DNA from 4 places in the Simiduia curdlanivorans genome. Region 3 is predicted to be linked to each of the others. Evidence: predicted binding sites of a transcription regulator. Region 3 holds the regulator's gene; each other region holds the start of a gene.
The links. The regulator FNR, encoded in region 3, switches genes on or off when oxygen is low (the NO sensors DNR and NnrR bind a similar motif). The targets are predictions, from matches to a motif close to TTGATNNNNATCAA.

Region 1 (2,205 bases), on a different contig from region 3:
ATGGTTTTTCATCTGCTAGTCCTCAAGCCGCCTGAGCATTGGTTAAAGCGACTTGCTGCTCTTCGCGCTCATCAGTCACTGTGCGGTAGGTGTTGTAGGCCATGATTAACATGCCTAGCAGGAAGAAAGCACCACCCATAAAACGGACGAAGTAGCCTGGGTAGCTCGCCTCAACCGATTCAGCAAAGCTATAGGTTAAGGTGCCGTCGGTGTTAAAGGCGCGCCACATCAAGCCCTGCATAATGCCATTTACCCACATAGCGGCGATGTACAAAACAGTACCGATAGTGGCCAACCAGAAATGGGTGTTAATCAACTTAACGCTGAACATTTCTTTCTTGCCAAACAGCACAGGGATCAAGTGATAAATGGCGCCAATGGAGATCATTGCAACCCAACCTAGGGCACCTGAATGTACGTGGCCAATGGTCCAGTCGGTGTTGTGCGACAGGGCATTCACCGTCTTAATGGACATCATGGGGCCTTCGAAGGTAGACATACCGTAGAAAGACAAAGACACCACCAAGAAGCGCAGGGTCGGATCGGTGCGCAATTTATGCCAAGCACCGGACAGCGTCATAATACCGTTAATCATACCGCCCCAGCTGGGCGCCAGCAGGATCAAAGACATCACCATACCTAAGCTCTGCGCCCAATCTGGCAAGGCGGAGTAGTGTAAATGGTGTGCACCGGCCCAAATGTATAGGGAAATCAGCGCCCAGAAATGTACGATAGACAGCTGATAAGAGTAGACCGGACGACCGGCCTGCTTAGGTACGAAGTAATACATCATGCCCAAGAAGCCTGCGGTTAAGAAGAAGCCTACCGCGTTGTGGCCGTACCACCACTGCACCATGGCATCCATGGCGCCAGCGTAAGCCGAGTAAGACTTAAACATAGACACAGGCACTGCAGCCGAATTCACCAAGTGCAGCACGGCAACCACGAGAATAAAACCGCCGTAGAACCAGTTGGCCACATAGATGTGCTCGACTTTGCGCTTCACAATGGTGCCGAAGAACACAATCGCATAAGACACCCAAACTAGGGTAATCAGAATGTCGATGGGCCACTCGAGTTCGGCGTATTCTTTGGAGGAGGTCAGCCCCATCGGTAGGGTAATAGCCGCAGCAACAATCACTAACTGCCAACCCCAGAAGGTAAAGGGTATTAACCAACCGCCCCACAATACTGCCTGACAGGTTCGCTGTACCACATAATAGGAAGTCGCAAACAGCGCGCAGCCACCGAATGCAAAAATAACGGCATTGGTATGCAGTGGACGCAAGCGACCAAAATGCGAATAGGGTTGGAACAGGTCATTCAGTTCTGGCCAGTAGAGCTGCGCTGCAATCAGCACCCCAACGGCCATCCCAACAATGCCCCAGACAATGGTCATGATCGCGAACTGGCGCACAACCTTGTAGTTATAAGCTGGATGATCTCCAGCAGCAGAATGGCTACCCATAGTGATTCCCAATATCTTTAAAGCTAATAATTCGTTAGCTAGCGGCGCTCCCCCTATTGAGCTGTTACTAACCCAAAAGAGGTAAAACCTTGCACCGCTGCATTGTAGGGCCTGAAAACTGGCTGGTATTGATCCGAATCAAGGTTTAAGCAGACCTACGCTAAACACGGCAAAGCATAAAGCCCCAAAGTTTAGGACAACTTAGGGGCTTTAGCCTGCTTTAGAACAGGTTGCGACCTTTGCCCGCTGCGATGCGCATACGCAAGGCATTGAGCTTAATGAAGCCCTCGGCATCTTTCTGGTTGTAGGCGCCGGCATCGTCTTCGAAGGTGGCTATCTTGCCGTCGAACAAGCTGTCTTCGCTGCGCCGACCCGCAACGCTGACGTTACCCTTATAGAGCTTGACCCGCACTTCACCGTTTACCACATGCTGCGACTCATCGATAGCCACCTGCAGCATCTTGCGCTCCGGACTCCACCAGTAACCGTTGTAAATCATCTCGGCATACTTGGGCATCAGCGCATCTTTCAGATGTGCAACTTCGCGATCGAGGGTCAAAGACTCAATAGCGCGGTGAGCTTTTAACAAGATAGTGCCGCCCGGGGTTTCGTAACAGCCGCGGGACTTCATGCCAACATAGCGGTTTTCAACGATATCTAAGCGGCCTACGCCGTTGGCACCGCCGACTTTGTTCAAGGTTTCCAACACGGTGGCAGGAGACATATCTACGCCATCA
Region 2 (2,205 bases), on a different contig from region 3:
TACGGCGCCGCGATTCACAATATCGCCAACAGGTAAAACCGGCACGGTTTGAGCGTATTGTTGCCATTGTTCAAAGGCTTGCCCCGGCGCGAAATCACCGGTGGGCAACATAGTGTTGGCCGCCACCACGCGAGCAAACAAATGGCCCAGTTCAGCCACTAAGCGCAAACCAATAAGGCCACCCCAGTCTTGGCAAAACAGCGTGATATTTTTCGCCTCAACTTGGGTTAACCAATCTTTCATCCACGTAACATGACGGGCATAAGTATAATCACGGGTGTTAATCGGCTTATCCGATCGACCAAAACCAATCAGGTCTGGCGCCAGAACGCGAAACCCAGCAGCCACCAACAGGGGAATCATATGCCGATAGAGAAAACTCCAGGTCGGCTCGCCGTGCAGCAACAATATAACGGGCGCGTTCACATCGCCCTCATCCACATAGTGCAACCTTAGTTGCCCGCCTTCGGTATCGGCCACCTGAAGATAGTTTGGTGTAAAGCTGTAGCCCGGCAACTTGTCAAAACAAGCATCCGGTGTGCGCAAAAATTCCATGCCCTACTCCCTGTAAATTATTATTGTTAAGGTTTTTCTGTTTTTAGTTGGCTCGCAACAACTGGCGCACCGAGGCCATTGCCTCCGCAAGCCATTCACTAGCGCGCGCCACTTTACAATTGACCAGCATACCGCTGAGCAAAAGACCCAGCTGCTTAGCGCGCACAGCACTATCTACTGTCGCTGATATTAACCCCTGCTGTTGCGCGCGCACTAAGGCTTGCGCTAAACCCTGTTCAGCACAACGCAAACCCTGCGCGACCTTCGCTTTAGCTTGAGCATGAACGGCGCCCAATTCGGTGCCGCTGTTAATCAGCAAGCAACCAAAGGATAAAGCTGGCGATTGCGGTAAAAAACACTCGCGAAAATACGCCTCAATGCCGCGCAGCGGGTCGCCACGCAATAAATGGCGCTGCACCCGTGGCTGCACCACCTGAGCGATATACAGATCGAGCGCATTTAAAAACAACGCCTCTTTCGACTCGAAACAATGATAGAGGCTACTGGTCTTTAGGCCCGTTGCCTGCTCCAAATCTTTCATGCTGCTGGCGCCAAAGCCTCGCTGCCAGAAGCAATGCATGGCGGCCTGTAAGGCGCGCTCCTGATCGAAGGATTTTGGTCTAGGCATAGGTGCTCAAAACAATACTGTAGCGATCACTCTAAAACAAAATAACCGGCCAAACAACCACTCCTTGACCCATGTCATGTAAGCAGGCAAAGGGCTGGCTTAAGATAGCGCCACATTCACCATTGTATTTACCTCGCTCATGGCCACTCCTTCACTAACACCTGCCAATTCAGCTGAAACGGCACTTTGGGATAGCAGTCTCATCGCCCGCTACGACTTATCTGGGCCACGCTACACCTCCTACCCAACGGCGCCACAATTTCACAACTTGATCAGCGACCAAGATATCAGTGGGGCATTGGCCCGAAGCGATAACGCCGCTAGGCCGCTGTCTATTTATTGCCACATTCCCTTTTGCAATACGGTTTGTTACTACTGTGCTTGCAACAAAGTGATCACGGCCGATAAAAGCAAATCCATTCCCTACTTAGAGCGACTGTTCAAAGAAATGGCCATGATGGCCACTAGGATCGACCGCCATAGACCGGTGGATCAACTGCATTGGGGTGGCGGCACACCCACCTATTTATCGCTCGAACAAATGGCCGCACTGATGCAGGAAACCCGCAAGCACTTCAATTTGCACACGGATGACAGCGGCGAGTATGCACTTGAAATACATCCTGCCAGCGTCACACCCGAAACCCTGAAAGGCCTGCGCGCATTAGGCTTCAACCGCCTCAGTATTGGCATTCAAGACTTCGACCCCGCGGTGCAAAAAGCCGTAAACCGGTTTAACAGCGTGGAAGAGGTCTCAAGCTTAATAAAACAGGCGCGTAACAGCGCCTACCACTCCATCAGTATGGATTTGATCTACGGGCTGCCAAAGCAATCCCTAAACTCCATCGCCAGCACCCTTGAGGCCGTCATAAGGTTAAGCCCGGATAGGCTTAGCGTATTTAACTACGCACATATGCCGCACCTGTTTAAGGTGCAAAAGCAGATAGACGAAACCGCGCTACCAAGTGCGAACGCAAAACTCGATATGCTGCACTACATTATCGAGCGGCTGGACAACGAAG
Region 3 (2,205 bases):
GTCGGCAGCGACAATAGTAACGATATGGGGCCGTTGATCACCGGCGCGCACCGCAACAAGGTACAAGGCTATGTGGATGCTGGCGTTGCCGCAGGCGCTGAACTGGTTGTGGATGGCCGCGGCCTGACGGTACCAGGCCACGAGCATGGCTACTTTTTGGGCCCCTGCTTATTCGACAAAGTCAGCACCGAGATGAGCATTTACACGGACGAAATTTTCGGCCCGGTGCTCTGCGTGGTAAGAGCCAAGTCGATGCAAGAAGCCATGGATATCATTAATGCCCACGAGTACGGCAATGGCACCTGTATTTTTACTCGCGACGGCGAAGCGGCGCGCTACTTCAGTGACCATATTCAAGTTGGCATGGTGGGCATTAACATCCCCTTGCCGGTACCTATGGCATTCCACAGCTTCGGTGGCTGGAAACGTTCGTTATTTGGCGACCTGAGCGCCTATGGCCCGGATGCCGTGCGCTTTTACACCCGCCGTAAAACCATTACCCAGCGCTGGCCCGCCGGCGGCCTGAGGGAGTCTGCCCAATTCAGCTTCCCCAGCTAACGCGGCCTAGCACTGTAAAAATTGAAAGAGCTAACAACTTACCCTTTGTGGGTATCGAAATGAACAGGTCGCCGTTATAATCAGGGGCGACCTATTTCTTACCTTGGCTCACCGCGATGTCTTCAGCACAACATGCCACTTGCCCACACAACAATGCCGTAACCTGCGGTGATTGTCGGTTAAGCTCCATTTGCTTACCGATAAGCGTGCACATTGATGATATTGAAAAGATTGACAGCATCGTCAAGCGCGGGCGCCCGCTGCAAAAAGGCGATTATCTGTTTCGTGCCGGCGACGTATTTTCGTCTGTATACGCGGTGCGATCTGGCAGCATTAAATCACTCACACTCAGCGATACCGGCGAAGAACAAATAACCGGCTTCTTTTTGCCCGGTGAAGTCATGGGCTTGGATGGTATAGGCCATAGCAAGCACACGAATTCCGCCATTGCATTGGAAACCAGCGCCGTGTGCGAAATCCCTTTCACGCAAATGACCGAGCTCAGCCTTAAGTTACCCTCGTTACAGAACCATTTTTTTCAGCTAATGAGCCGAGAGATTACCCACGAGCAACAACTGGTGACACTGCTCAGCAAAAATACCGCCGAAGAGCGGGTCGCATCGCTATTGCTAAGCATTTCCTCGCGCCATCAACGTCGTCAACTGTCCGGCACTCGCTTTCGTCTATCTATGTCGCGTGCCGATATCGGTAGCTTCCTTGGCCTAACTGTTGAAACAGTAAGCCGCGTTTTTAGCCGTTTACAAAAGCTCGGCGTCATTGAGGTCGATAAAAAAGAGATTGACGTGAAAGATCTCGATCTCTTGAAGGCCAGCGCCTCTTCCAGCCACTGAGCACTTACATTGAACCCTGAAGTATTAGCTAGTGTCCTAGCCGACATTGATCAGCGCAATAGCAAAGATCCTCAACAAGTTGAGCACCATTCGAAAACCTTAGGTGCTGCGCAGTTGTATGGCGTGCGCATGAATGAACGCCTAGCGGCCTTTTGCCATAGCCCGTCGTTTGCGCTGATTATCGCGACGCGGGCGCAACACATCGAACGCTGGCACCTAGCCCGCAGCGCTTACCCCATGGATCGGCCGGGCTACCACCGCTGGCGCACCGACCTTGCCAAACACCATGCCCAAGTCACGGCAAAAATTTTGTCAGAGCACAAGCTCGAGGCGAGCTTGATTGATGAGGTCTCCTCTCTGCTAAAAAAAGAGAACCTAAAATCCAACCCCAACACCCAGATACTTGAAGATGTCGCCTGCCTGGTGTTTCTCGAATTTTACTTAGCAGATTTTGCCAGCAAACATGACGAAGAAAAGCTGATCAGTATCATCCAAAAAACCTGGCGAAAGATGTCGGAATCAGGCCATCAAGCAGCCTTAACCATCACTTTCGACCCCCAGATAGAAACTCTCATAAAAAAAGCGCTTAAGGTTTAACCCATGCTTATGTTAAAACACCTGCACGCAACCTTTGCGTTATTGTCACTTATCGGCTTTATACTCCGAGGCATTTGGTTGCTGAAGGGCTCTCCCCTATTTCAAGCAAAGCTAACCAAAATATTGCCCCACGTTAACGATACCCTGCTACTCGGGTCTGCGGTCGCGCTACTCCTAACCTATCACTGGAACCCGCTTC
Region 4 (2,205 bases), 730 kb from region 3:
CGGCGCCAGACTTGCCGTCTTTCTGCTCGATGTTCCACTTGCCCTTGCCTTCCTTCGCCGAGGGCTCGCCCCAGCGATAGCCGATAGAACCATTAGGCGATACCAGCTCGCCATTGGTTTCATTTAACGCAATGGTTTTCCACTCGGGGTTATTGTCTTGGCCGTGGTTGCCAGCTAAATCTGAAGCACGCAAGAAGGCGCCCTGCTGCAGGCCGTTTTCACAGGCTTCGAGTTTCACTAGGTAAGGGAAATCGGTGGTGGAGCGCACATAGTCTTTAAAATATTCGCTTGGCTTATCCACGTGGAATTCACGCAAAATTACGTGACCCATAGACATGGCAACAGCCGCATCGGTGCCCTGTTTGGCCGGAACCCACTCGTCGGTGAGCTTCGCCACTTCCGAATAATCAGGCGTAATAGCAACCGTTTTCGTGCCCTTGTAGCGTACTTCGGTGAAGAAGTGGGCATCGGGGGTGCGGGTTTGCGGAACGTTAGAACCCCAGGCAATGATGTAACCGGAGTTGTACCAGTCGGCCGATTCCGGCACGTCGGTTTGCTCGCCCCAAATTTGTGGCGAGGCCGGTGGTAGATCGCAATACCAATCGTAGAAAGACAAGCAGTTGCCGCCAATCAAGCTTAAATAACGCGAACCCGCAGCGTAAGACACCATGGACATGGCGGGAATGGGCGAGAAGCCACTGATGCGGTCTGGGCCATATTTTTTCGCCGTGTAAACGTTGGCCGCCGCGATCATTTCATTCACTTCGCGCCAATCAGAGCGCACCAAGCCGCCCATACCGCGCTTGGTTTTGTAGCTCTTGGCCTTCACGGGATCGTTAACGATCGACTCCCACGCTTTAACGGGATCTGAATAGCTAGCGCGGGCATCGCGCCATAATTTCAACAACGCCTTGCGTACCTTGGGGTACTTTAGACGGTTGGCAGAATAGATATACCAAGAGTAGCTGGCGCCCCGTGGGCAGCCGCGTGGCTCGTGGTTGGGTAGGTCTGGGCGGGTACGCGGGTAGTCGGTTTGCTGGGTTTCCCAGGTTACCAAACCATCTTTCACGTAAATCTTCCAGCTACAGGAACCGGTGCAGTTCACGCCATGGGTGGAGCGCACAATCTTATCGTGCTGCCAACGACGACGATAGCCGTCTTCCCAATCGCGATTCTCTTCGGTAGTTACGCCGTGATCGCCGCTAAAAGCCTGCTTCTTCGCCTGGAAAAAACGCAGCTTATCTAAAAATTGACTCATTATTTATTTCCTCACCATTTGGCTGGTCGCTAATTGCTACTGGAAGGAAGGCCCAGATGTAGCCACTGTAAATACCGCGGTCTGCGCGGTTGTTGACTCAGATCAAGACATAAACCACGGCTCTAGGTGTTAAATAAGCTAACTACCACCAAGGTGGTAGTTACCACGCGTGCAAGCCCCTTGATTTCATTGAGCAAGCAGCGAAACGCTGCAAAAAGCCGGGCCAACAGGCGCAATGCGAAAATTTAGGGGTAGATGATGATTGATGGCTTAAAGCGCCAATTTGGTCAGAGCGTAATGAACACCATCACGCTGTCGCTCGCGGCCATTATGGCGGTGTCTCTACTATCGATTTTTACCACCTACTGGATTACCGAACTCGGTGACAAAGATGCCCAGGCCATTAACTTATCTGGCACCCTGCGCATGCAAACCTATCGGATCGCGCTGAGCATCAGCCAAGACAACGATCAGGCCGCCCTACAACAAATTGAAGAGCTTCGACAAACCTGGCGCTTTCCCTTATTGATGCACCTAAAAGATGCCTATGTGTCCGACGCTGTGTCGAATCGCTATGCAGAAGCCAGCCAACACTGGCAAACCATCATTGAACCGCAATTGGCGCACGCGCTACAGCTGCGCTATGAACAAATCCGCCCCGCCATCACCCAACTCATTCCAGCATTGGACAAGCAAATTGCGCTTACCAACGCTCTGGTTAGCGAATTCCAACAGAATGCCGAGCAGCGCATTATCCGGCTTAGGCTGATTCAAATTGTGGGATTTTTTACCATTGTTTGCGTCGGTAGTTTAGCCTTCTATTTCACCCGAGAGCGCATCGAAAAACCGCTCAAGGAATTAACCTCGGCGGCGGACAAATACCGGCAGGGCGAATTGAGCCACCGCCTGCATTTGGAGGGGCGAGACGAATTCGCGCTGCTGGCAGA

Region 1: ccoN (cytochrome-c oxidase, cbb3-type subunit I) is a predicted target of FNR. The motif match lies at 1,597-1,610, and genes of this name have one in related genera.
Region 2: hemN (oxygen-independent coproporphyrinogen III oxidase) is a predicted target of FNR. The motif match lies at 1,248-1,261, and genes of this name have one in related genera.
Region 4: QWY82_RS09660 (nitrate reductase subunit alpha) is a predicted target of FNR. The motif match lies at 1,351-1,364, and genes of this name have one in related genera.

The regions. Positions count from the first base shown of each region.
Region 1 covers NZ_JAUFQG010000006.1:1,262,232-1,264,436, forward strand. The annotation lists gene ccoO (cytochrome-c oxidase, cbb3-type subunit II) at 1-12, opposite strand, end outside; gene ccoN (cytochrome-c oxidase, cbb3-type subunit I) at 23-1,468, opposite strand; gene QWY82_RS19470 (argininosuccinate synthase) at 1,689-2,205, opposite strand, start outside.
Region 2 covers NZ_JAUFQG010000006.1:608,895-611,099, forward strand. The annotation lists gene QWY82_RS16540 (haloalkane dehalogenase) at 1-555, opposite strand, end outside; gene QWY82_RS16545 (TetR/AcrR family transcriptional regulator) at 599-1,183, opposite strand; gene hemN (oxygen-independent coproporphyrinogen III oxidase) at 1,323-2,205, shown strand, end outside.
Region 3 covers NZ_JAUFQG010000004.1:2,888,610-2,890,814, reverse strand. The annotation lists gene QWY82_RS12770 (CoA-acylating methylmalonate-semialdehyde dehydrogenase) at 1-558, shown strand, start outside; gene fnr (fumarate/nitrate reduction transcriptional regulator Fnr) at 675-1,409, shown strand; gene QWY82_RS12760 (DUF4202 domain-containing protein) at 1,419-2,006, shown strand; gene QWY82_RS12755 (SirB2 family protein) at 2,010-2,205, shown strand, end outside.
Region 4 covers NZ_JAUFQG010000004.1:2,155,112-2,157,316, reverse strand. The annotation lists gene QWY82_RS09660 (nitrate reductase subunit alpha) at 1-1,258, opposite strand, end outside; gene QWY82_RS09655 (histidine kinase) at 1,517-2,205, shown strand, end outside.